DNA from 2 places in the Roseibium porphyridii genome. Region 2 is predicted to be linked to the other one. Evidence: predicted binding sites of a transcription regulator. Region 2 holds the regulator's gene; the other holds the start of a gene.
The links. The regulator PhoB, encoded in region 2, activates phosphate uptake and scavenging genes when phosphate is short. The targets are predictions, from matches to a motif close to TGTCATNNANCTGTCAT.

Region 1 (4,731 bases), 620 kb from region 2:
CGTCGTAATCCTTAGGCAGTCTTTGTGGTTTGGGTGAGACCGGCCGCTTTCCCATCGCGAAATGCGGCTTTGGGAAACACCCAGCTCGTGTGCCAGAACGTCCTGCTTGATGCGATTCAGCACTCGCCAACGACGGAGCGACAAACCCAAGCTGGAAGGTAGAACGGCCGGAACGTTTTTCATTCAGCAAAGACTACAGGCTATTGGCCCAAAAGGGGAGGCTTACTTGCCTTTGTCCTGGTCTCTGTAAGCGCGGCTGGACACTTGGACGGAGTTTCCGTCCGGATCTTTGGCGTTCGAAAATGAATAGCCGTCAGCTTTGTGAACGGGGCCGAACTTCAAGCCCTTTTTGTTGGCCTCTTTCCGAAAAGCCTGCACATCCTCGACATCGAAAACAAGTTTGACGGACGCTTGGCCAAGCTTTTGGGCCTTGCCAGCCCGGTGAAGCAGCAAGTGCGCGCCCCCATTTTCCGGCACCAGTTCTGTCAATCGGTCCGTTGGGGTTCTCACGACCTTGAAGCCGAAAAAGAAAGAATAAAAGCACGCGCTGATGTCCACATCGCGCACATAAAGAATGATGCGGCTGAGACTGATTGCAACAGTGGGCTGCGTGTTCTGCATGGTGTCGAGATCATGCGTACTCATTTTCTGAGCTCACCCTGTGTGAAGGCAATCGAAGGATCTGAAGAGTGCTCGACATTTTCCCCTGGTACCGTGACCCAGGAATGCTTGCGGTGCTCGTAAACCGAAAAGCGCGGTGAGGGAAATTCAGGATCTGCAAACGCACCCACCGGAATTGCGATAACGCCGGGCCAGCCTTCAATTACGAAGGCAAGTGTGGAGCCGCATTTGGGGCAGAACCTGTAGGTCGCTACATGCTCGCTGTCACATTCCCGCTGCCATTCGGAGAAATTTCCTTTTATCAGCACCTTGTCGTCAGGCCAGCGAGCTTGAACGGCGAACACACTGCCCGTTCTCTTCTGACATTCGAGGCAATGGCAAGCCGAGATACGTACCGGATGACCCTCGCACTCGGCGCGCAATTGCCCGCATCTACAGGTCGCAATTCGTGTCGCCATCAAGTGCCTCCCATAAAGTTTACCGTTCAGCAAAGCACTCGCAGGGGAGGCGTTCAATATGGCTTTTTTCGAAGAGACCTATCGATATTTTTCAATAAACGCGTCGATCGCCAGCTTTCGGAAATCCGGCAAGCGCTGCTTGAGCGTTTCATGGCTCCAGTCCCACCAGGCAATTTCCATCAGAGCGTCGGCCTGTACCTCTGTAAAACGTCGCTTGATCGGCTTTGCGGCAACGCCGCCTACCACCGTGTAGGGTGCCACGTCCTTTGCGACTACGGCACCCGCCGCAATGATGGCACCGGTGCCAACGCGGACGCCGGCAAGAACGGTGGCATTGTGACCAATCCAGACGTCATGTCCTACGGTGACCCAGTCGCTCTTACGCCATTCGAAGAAATCGGCATCGTCCTCGCCAAGTCCATAGGCTGCAGCGCGATAGGTGAAGTGATGCTGAGAGGCTCGCCAGGTTGCATGGTTGCCTGGGTTGATGCGCACACGGCGCGCAATTGAGCAAAACTTGCCGATAGTTGTCCAGACGACATCTCCTTCTTGAACGATGTAGGAATAGTCATCCATTTGGCTTTCGCGCATTTCAGTTCGCGCACCAACTTCCGTCCATATGCCCAGCTCGCAATTTGTGACGCTCGCTTCAGGATGAATGTTAGGGGCCTCGTTCAGGGACTGTTTTTTAGTGGGCGCGGACATTTGATCTCCATCGGCTCAAAAGTGGTTGAGAACCCGGGTTTAGTCTTTGCGCAACAGGTCTTGGTGACAGTTTGATGACATTGCCATGACCCTTTTCGTTTCTCCGGAGACGGTTTTTCCAAATCGGATTGATGTTTGACACCGGATATTTCCTTCAGAGCGGATGGTGAGCTCCGGAAAGGCAGCCCCTCTCAGTAAGGTGGATCAAAGCGCGAAGGGTTTGAGCTTGCTGCGGGTTTTCTGACTGGCAGGTGTGATTGAGCGTTGCGCGATCATGCATGTCATTGATCTGTCATAAATTTTTGACGTTTCAGTCAAATAGCTGTCATCCCTTTGTAATGATCCAGTGGCTCTTGTGCGCCGGGCACCACAGGACAAAACGAACAGGGCCGGCGCGTGATTCAGTTTCAGGAAGTTACCAAGACCTTCGGGTCTCGGACCGCTGTCAACAAGGTCAGCTTTAATATCGATGAGCCGCAAATGGTCGGCATCATTGGGCGCTCGGGTGCCGGCAAGTCGACCTTGCTTCGCATGATCAATCGCCTGACCCCGGCAACCTCAGGGCAAATTCTGTTTGACGGGCGCGACATCTTAAACCTGACGGGTGGCATGATGCGCCGATGGCAGCGCGATTGCGCGATGGTGTTCCAGCAATTCAATCTCGTGCCTCGTCTGGATGTGGTGACCAATGTGATGCTGGGCCGGTTGAATGGCCACGGCACAATCAAAAGCCTCTTTAATGTTTTCAGCCCGGACGATGTGAACGACGCTCTTGCAGCTCTTGACCGCCTCGGCATCGCGCAGGAAGCAACAAAAAGGGCTGAAGAGCTTTCCGGCGGCCAGCAGCAACGTGTCGCGATCGCACGTGCTCTCATGCAAAGCCCGCACATGATCCTTGCGGATGAGCCGATTGCCTCGCTTGATCCGATGAACGCTAAGATCGTCATGGATGCCCTGCGTGAAATTCACGAGCGGGACAACAAGATCGTCATCTGCAATCTCCACACACTCGATACCGCACGAAGTTATTGCGACCGGGTCATCGGTATGCGCGACGGCTTCATCGTCTTCGATGGCGCGCCGGCAGCGCTGACAACGGCTGTTGCTCGCGAAATTTACGGCGCGGATGAAAGTTTCAACGAAGCGGCAACCTCCACCGCTATCGATGCCGGCGAGACCGGCTCACAAGAATCCGCCGGTGCGATGACCCCGGCGGCAGCGGCGGTCTGAACCGTCTGCGCACCCTTCAAACGTCATCGAGATTGAGAACTCTCAGGGAGTGTCCCAAATGAAAATCGTTTCCAAAGTCGTTGCGCTTGCTGCTGTCAGCATGATCGCATTGAACGCCGCTGTTGCAGGTGCTGAGGAAATCACCGAATTCCGCATCGGCATCCTTGGCGGAGAAAACGCCTCGGATCGTCTGCGTGCTTATGAGTGCCTGGAACAGAAAACGGCAGATTTGCTTGGTGTTCCAGTCAAGCTGTTCGCACCAGCTGATTATAACGGTGTGATCGAAGGTCTGCTCGGCGGAAACCTCGACATGGCATGGCTGGGCGCTTCGGGCTACGCCAAGGTTTTTCTGACAGATCCGGAAGCTGTTGATCCGGTTCTCGTCAAAGTCAATGTCGACGGCGGTTACGGCTACTATTCAATCGGCTTCGCACGCGTCGACAACGAGATCAACTCGCTGGAAGACATGAAAGGCAAGGTGTTCGGTTTTGGTGATCCGAATTCCACCTCCGGTTACCTGATCCCCTCGATCGCGATCCCCCAGGAAGGTTACTCCATGGAGAAGGGCGCGTATTTTGGCGACGTCGTCTTCACGGGTGGTCACGAGCAAACCATCGTTGCCGTTTCCAATGGTGACATTGACGCCGGTGTGACCTGGGCTGACGGCCTGGGCGAGTGGGAAGATGGCTACAATTCCGGCGCTTTGCGCAAAGCCTCTGACGCAGGTTTGGTCGACATGACAGAAATGAGGGAAATCTGGCGTTCGCCGGTGATCCCGGAAGGCCCGATCGTTCTGTCCAAGAAGCTGCCGGAAGACGTCAAGGTCAAGATGACCGGTCTTGTCGCTTCCATGAACTCGATCGATCCTGACTGCGCCTACAACATTGCTGCCGGTGAAACCAAAGGTTTTATGCCGATCACGCATGAGGCCTATGCGAACATCATCGAAGCTCGCAAGGCGAAAAACAAAAACTAATCGGTTCTTCAGAACCAAATCGCGGGCCGGATAACGGCCCGCGTCTTCTCACGTTGCCCTCAAAGGAACATGGTCATGGCCGTTGCCGCCCTCGAGCAGGAAATCCTGTCGCTGCGCAAACGTCGCCAACTCTATTCGCTCATCGGATTGTTGCTGGTCGTTGCCGTTGTTGTTTCCGGATATTCAAAGTCCAACGAGATGAATTCCGGTGGTTTTCTGCAGGGTCTTTCCAAGTTCTTTGACTATCCAGGTGAAATTGTCGCCGAAGCGTGGCAGTCCGGGCCGGCGTTTTTCTCCCTGATCCTGACATTCGTGCCAGCGATGCTGGAAACACTCAACATCGCAGCTGTTGCAACGTTGATTGGCGGCGCGATGGCCGTGGTCCTCGCCATGGCATCTACCCGCAATGTCGACAGTTGGGGACCGCTCATTCCCGTGGTTCGCCGTCTGATGGACGTGATGCGCGCCTTTCCCGAATTGATCATCGCCCTGTTCTTGATTTTCGTTCTCGGCTCCAGCCCGGTTCCGGCCATGATCGCCGTCGCCTTCCACACCGCAGGGGCGCTCGGAAAGCTGTTCTCGGAAGTGAATGACAACATTGATCGCAAGCCAATCGAAGGGTTGTCCGCCTGCGGTGCAAGCTGGCTCCAACGGATCCGGTTTGCTGTCATGCCGCAAGTCGCGCCGAACTATCTCAGCTATTTCCTGCTGCGACTTGAAATCAATGTGCGCGCGTCGGCA
Region 2 (4,731 bases):
CTTGAAGAGTTCGCACCGCAGAACAAGTTCACCGATCTGATCGAGGTGAACATATCGAACCTGGCTGCGGTTCCTTCCATTGTGTTCGGCATCCTGGGTCTGGCCGTCTTCATCCAGTTCATGCATCTGCCGCAGTCGGCACCGCTGGTCGGCGGCCTTGTGCTGACACTGATGACGCTCCCCACGATCATTATCTCAACACGCGCCTCGCTGAAGGCGGTGCCTCCGAGCATTCGCGACGCGGCACTTGGCGTCGGCGCTTCGAAGATGCAGGCGATCTTCCATCATGTGCTGCCACTCGCAATGCCGGGTATTCTGACGGGAACCATCATTGGTCTGGCACAGGCGCTGGGTGAAACTGCACCTCTGCTTCTGATCGGGATGGTCGGCTTTGTTGCGCGCGGATATCCAGATGGCTTCGTGTCGGGCTTCCTTGATCCGAACTCTGCCATGCCGGCTCAGATCTACACCTGGGCAGCCAGGGCGGATTACGCATTCTACGAAAAAGCTTGGGGCGGTATCATCGTCCTGCTGATCTTCTTGCTCACAATGAACATTCTCGCGATCATCCTGCGCCGCAGGTTTGAGCGCCGCTGGTGAGGATTGATGCGATGAACGAGATGCCGAACATTGAACAGGCGATAAAAATGACCGACAGCAAAATCTCTGCAAACAAGGTTCAGGTCTATTACGGCGACAACCAGGCCATTAAGGACGTGGATATTGAAATCCAGCCGCGTTCAGTGACAGCCTTTATCGGACCATCTGGTTGTGGCAAGTCGACGTTTCTGCGAACCATCAATCGCATGAATGACACCATCGACATTTGCCGTGTCGAAGGCTCGATCAAGATTGACGGCGAAGACATCTACGATCCCAAGGTCGATCCGGTGCAGTTGCGCGCCAAGGTTGGCATGGTGTTCCAGAAACCGAACCCGTTTCCGAAGTCAATTTATGACAACATCGCCTACGGTCCGCGCATTCATGGTCTGGCAAAAAACAAGTCAGAGCTTGATGATATCGTCTCTTCCAGCCTGCAAAAGGCAGGTCTCTGGGAAGAGGTGAAGAACCGGCTGGATGAGCCCGGAACCGGCATGTCCGGCGGTCAGCAGCAGCGCCTCTGTATTGCCCGCGCGATTGCCGTCAGTCCTGAAGTGATCCTCATGGACGAGCCGTGTTCGGCTTTGGATCCGATTGCGACCGCGAAGGTGGAAGAGCTGATCGACGAATTACGCGAGAACTATACGATCGTGATTGTGACGCACTCCATGCAGCAGGCAGCGCGTGTGTCCCAGCGCACGGCATTCTTCCACCTTGGCATTCTGGTTGAAGAGGGGCCGACACAGGACATCTTCACAAACCCGAAAGACAAGCGTACTCAAGATTACATCACTGGCCGCTTTGGCTAAGAAATTCTTTCGAGATTACTAAAGAGGACAAAGTATGTCTGAGCATACAGTCTCTGCCTATGACGAAGAACTAACGGAAATGGCCGGCAAGGTCGCCGAAATGGGCGGTTTGGCTGAAAAGGCTTTTGCCGATGCCGTTTCTGCACTGGTGTCACGGGACCTGGATCTGGCCAAAACCACCATCGCCCAGGATGAACGGCTTGATACGTTGCATCAGGAAGTGGAAGCAAAGCTGATCGAAATGATCGCGCGCCGTCAGCCCATGGGGCAGGATCTGCGGGAAATTACGGCTGCCACACGTATCGCCAATGATCTGGAACGTGTTGGAGACCTGGCCAAGAACGTTGCCAAACGCGCTATTGCGATCGACAACAGCCTTGGGTCTAAAAAGCTTGCGATTGGTGTCGAGCACATGACCGAGCTTGCGCTGAGCCAGCTGAAGCAGGTCCTGGACGCTTATACACGCAAGGATCCGGAAGCAGCGAAACGCGTGCAGGAAGCCGATGCGGAAGTGGACGCGATCTACACGTCGCTGTTCCGCGAGCTTCTGACCTACATGATGGAAGATCCAAGGGTCATCACGCAGTGTGTCCATCTCCTGTTCTGCGCAAAGAACATTGAGCGCATCGGTGATCACGCGACCAATATTGCGGAAAACGTCTTTTACATGGTGACCGGTGAGCGGCTTCCGGAGGAACGGACCAAGCTGGACGAGACCACCAGCGTTTCCTAACAGCCGAGCGAAATTTCGAACGAACGATCCGGCCGGCGCGCCTGTGCCTGCTGCATGATATGGAGCGAGATGTATGCCGAAGGTGCTCATCGTTGAAGACGAAGAACCGCTTAGTCTTCTGTTGAGATACAATCTGGAAGCGGAAGGATACACCGTTGAATCGTGTATTCGTGGCGACGAGGCTGAAATTCGGCTGCGGGAAAGCGTACCGGACCTTTTGCTGCTTGATTGGATGCTTCCGGGTCTGTCTGGGATCGAGCTTTGCCGTCGCCTGAGGGCCAGGGAAGACACCGAGCGACTGCCTGTCATCATGCTGACGGCACGCGGTGAAGAGGCCGAGCGCATCAGAGGACTGTCGACAGGCGCGGACGACTACGTCGTGAAGCCGTTTTCCGTACCTGAATTGATGGCGCGGGTTCGCGCAATCCTGCGCCGGGCAAGTCCTGAAGTGGTGTCCACAATGCTGCGGTCCGGAGATATCGAGCTGGATCGTGAAACACACAGAGTTCGCAGGAATGCAAAAGAAGTCCATCTTGGACCCACTGAATTCCGGCTGCTGGAATTTCTAATGACATCACCCGGACGGGTCTTCTCACGTGAGCAATTGCTTGATGGTGTTTGGGGGCATGACGTCTATGTCGACGAACGTACCGTCGATGTTCACGTCGGTCGCCTTCGCAAGGCGCTGAACAGGGGCAAAGCCAGGGACCCCATCCGAACCGTCCGTGGTGCCGGATATGCGTTCAACGATCAGTTTTCGGTGGTTGCGTGACGAAGTGACGGACCATCAAGCGCAAAATCACAACAAAAAGCCCGCCAATCTGGCGGGCTTTTCGTTTTCGATGCTGTTTGATCGCTATCCCGCGCGGGCGATCACTTTGCGATCGCGGCGACGATCTGCAACCGGCTGATAAGCGATCTTGCAGTGGTGCGCGCAATAGGGAACACCGGCGTCGGACTGACGTCCGCAAAAGTAAAAATCGTCAGTCGCAGGATCGCCAATCGGCCATTTGCATGTCCGTTCGGTCAGGGTCAGGATCGACGCGCGCTCTGAAATTGGCACCAGCTCAGCGATTGGCTCAAGGTCTGGCTCTGCCTCGACGATAGGTGTCGGTGCGATGTCCGCCTTCAGGGCTGTTGCACCGATGGTCTGCGGCTGCGGCGTTGGTTTCTTTGGTGCGGAAGTCCCGGTTGCTGGCGCGTTGGTGCGTGGACGGCGAGGCTTGCTGCTGGACGATGAGGACTTTGCGCGACCTGACAGTCCAAGCCGATGTACTTTGCCGATAACGGCGTTCCGGGTTACGCCACCCAGCTCACCCGCAATCTGGCTTGCACTCAAGCCATCGCTCCAAAGCTTTTTGAGAAGCTCAACCCGTTCGTCTGTCCAACTCATTGCCGCACCTTTTCATTTGACCGTTTTGCCGGCCATTAACCTCGTGCTAGGCATGCGCAGGCACGCCCACTATGGCATATCTAGTGCCTAAGAATGATTAGCCCCACGAGATCTCGTGTTTGAATATCAAGAGGTTACAATAACGTTAATTTGTCAGGCAACCATTCGCCGGAAACCAGTTGGGGATGAAGCGACTTTTCCCCAAGTATGGCGAGGCCCTTGAGACTTTTGCTGAATCTGGGCTCAGACGCTGCAGGTAGCGGAAACGCGCCATTTCCATTGACAGGCCTCGGGGCCGCGGGTGTATAAGAAAGCCGCAGCGTGCCGCCTCTTCGGGGCGGCATGTTGCATTTTGGCCTGACACAGTAACTTTGACATCGTTGCCCATGCCGGGCGCGAGCGTTGCTTTCGTGCAGGCGTTCTTAAGGAGACAAAAGAGGTTATGTCCGAGACTGCATTATTCGGTAACTACGCAAGATCGAACCTGTCGTTTGATCATGGGGAAGGTGTCTGGCTTGTTGCGAAAGACGGCCGACGATTCCTCGATTGCGGTTCCGGTATTGCCGTCAATTCCGTAGGGCATAGCCATCCGCACCTCGTATCCGCGTTGCAAGAGCAGGCTGCCAAACTCTGGCATGTATCCAACCTGCATCAGATACCTGAAGGCGAGCGCCTTGCGCAGCGCCTTTGCGATGCCTCATTTGCCGACAAGGTGCTTTTTGTGAATTCCGGCGCCGAAGCGATGGAAGCTGCCATCAAGTGCGCGCGCAGGTACCACTTCGACAAAGGCCAGCCGGAGCGCTATCACATCGTAACCTTCGAGGGCGCGTTCCATGGTCGGACCCTTGGGACCATCGCTGCGGGCGGCCAGGCCAAGTATCTGGAAGGATTTGGCCCGAAGGCACCGGGTTTCGATCAGGTGCCTGCGAACGATCTGGATGCGCTCAAGGCTGTCCTTGGACCGCAGACGGCAGCGATCGCGCTTGAACCCGTCCAGGGTGAAGGCGGTATTCGGGAAATCCCGACGGACTTCCTGCGTACTGTGCGTCAGCTGTGTGATGACCACGGTATCTTGCTGATCCTGGACGAAATCCAGACCGGCGTCGGCCGTACGGGCAAGTTTTTTGCGCATGAGTGGAGCGGCATTGAGCCGGACATCATGGCCGTTGCCAAAGGCATTGGCGGCGGGTTTCCGA

Region 1: a site for PhoB is predicted at 2,064-2,080, ahead of phnC (phosphonate ABC transporter ATP-binding protein). Genes of this name have one in related genera too.

Annotation. Positions count from the first base shown of each region.
Region 1 covers NZ_CP120863.1:4,106,753-4,111,483, reverse strand. The annotation lists gene K1718_RS19015 (helix-turn-helix transcriptional regulator) at 1-123, opposite strand, end outside; gene K1718_RS19010 (VOC family protein) at 223-594, opposite strand; gene K1718_RS19005 (GFA family protein) at 642-1,079, opposite strand; gene K1718_RS19000 (DapH/DapD/GlmU-related protein) at 1,158-1,784, opposite strand; gene phnC (phosphonate ABC transporter ATP-binding protein) at 2,181-3,014, shown strand; gene phnD (phosphonate ABC transporter substrate-binding protein) at 3,073-3,990, shown strand; gene phnE (phosphonate ABC transporter, permease protein PhnE) at 4,066-4,731, shown strand, end outside.
Region 2 covers NZ_CP120863.1:4,730,228-4,734,958, reverse strand. The annotation lists gene pstA (phosphate ABC transporter permease PstA) at 1-600, shown strand, start outside; gene pstB (phosphate ABC transporter ATP-binding protein PstB) at 648-1,409, shown strand; gene phoU (phosphate signaling complex protein PhoU) at 1,444-2,142, shown strand; gene phoB (phosphate regulon transcriptional regulator PhoB) at 2,216-2,914, shown strand; gene K1718_RS21730 (GcrA family cell cycle regulator) at 2,999-3,535, opposite strand; gene K1718_RS21725 (aspartate aminotransferase family protein) at 3,978-4,731, shown strand, end outside.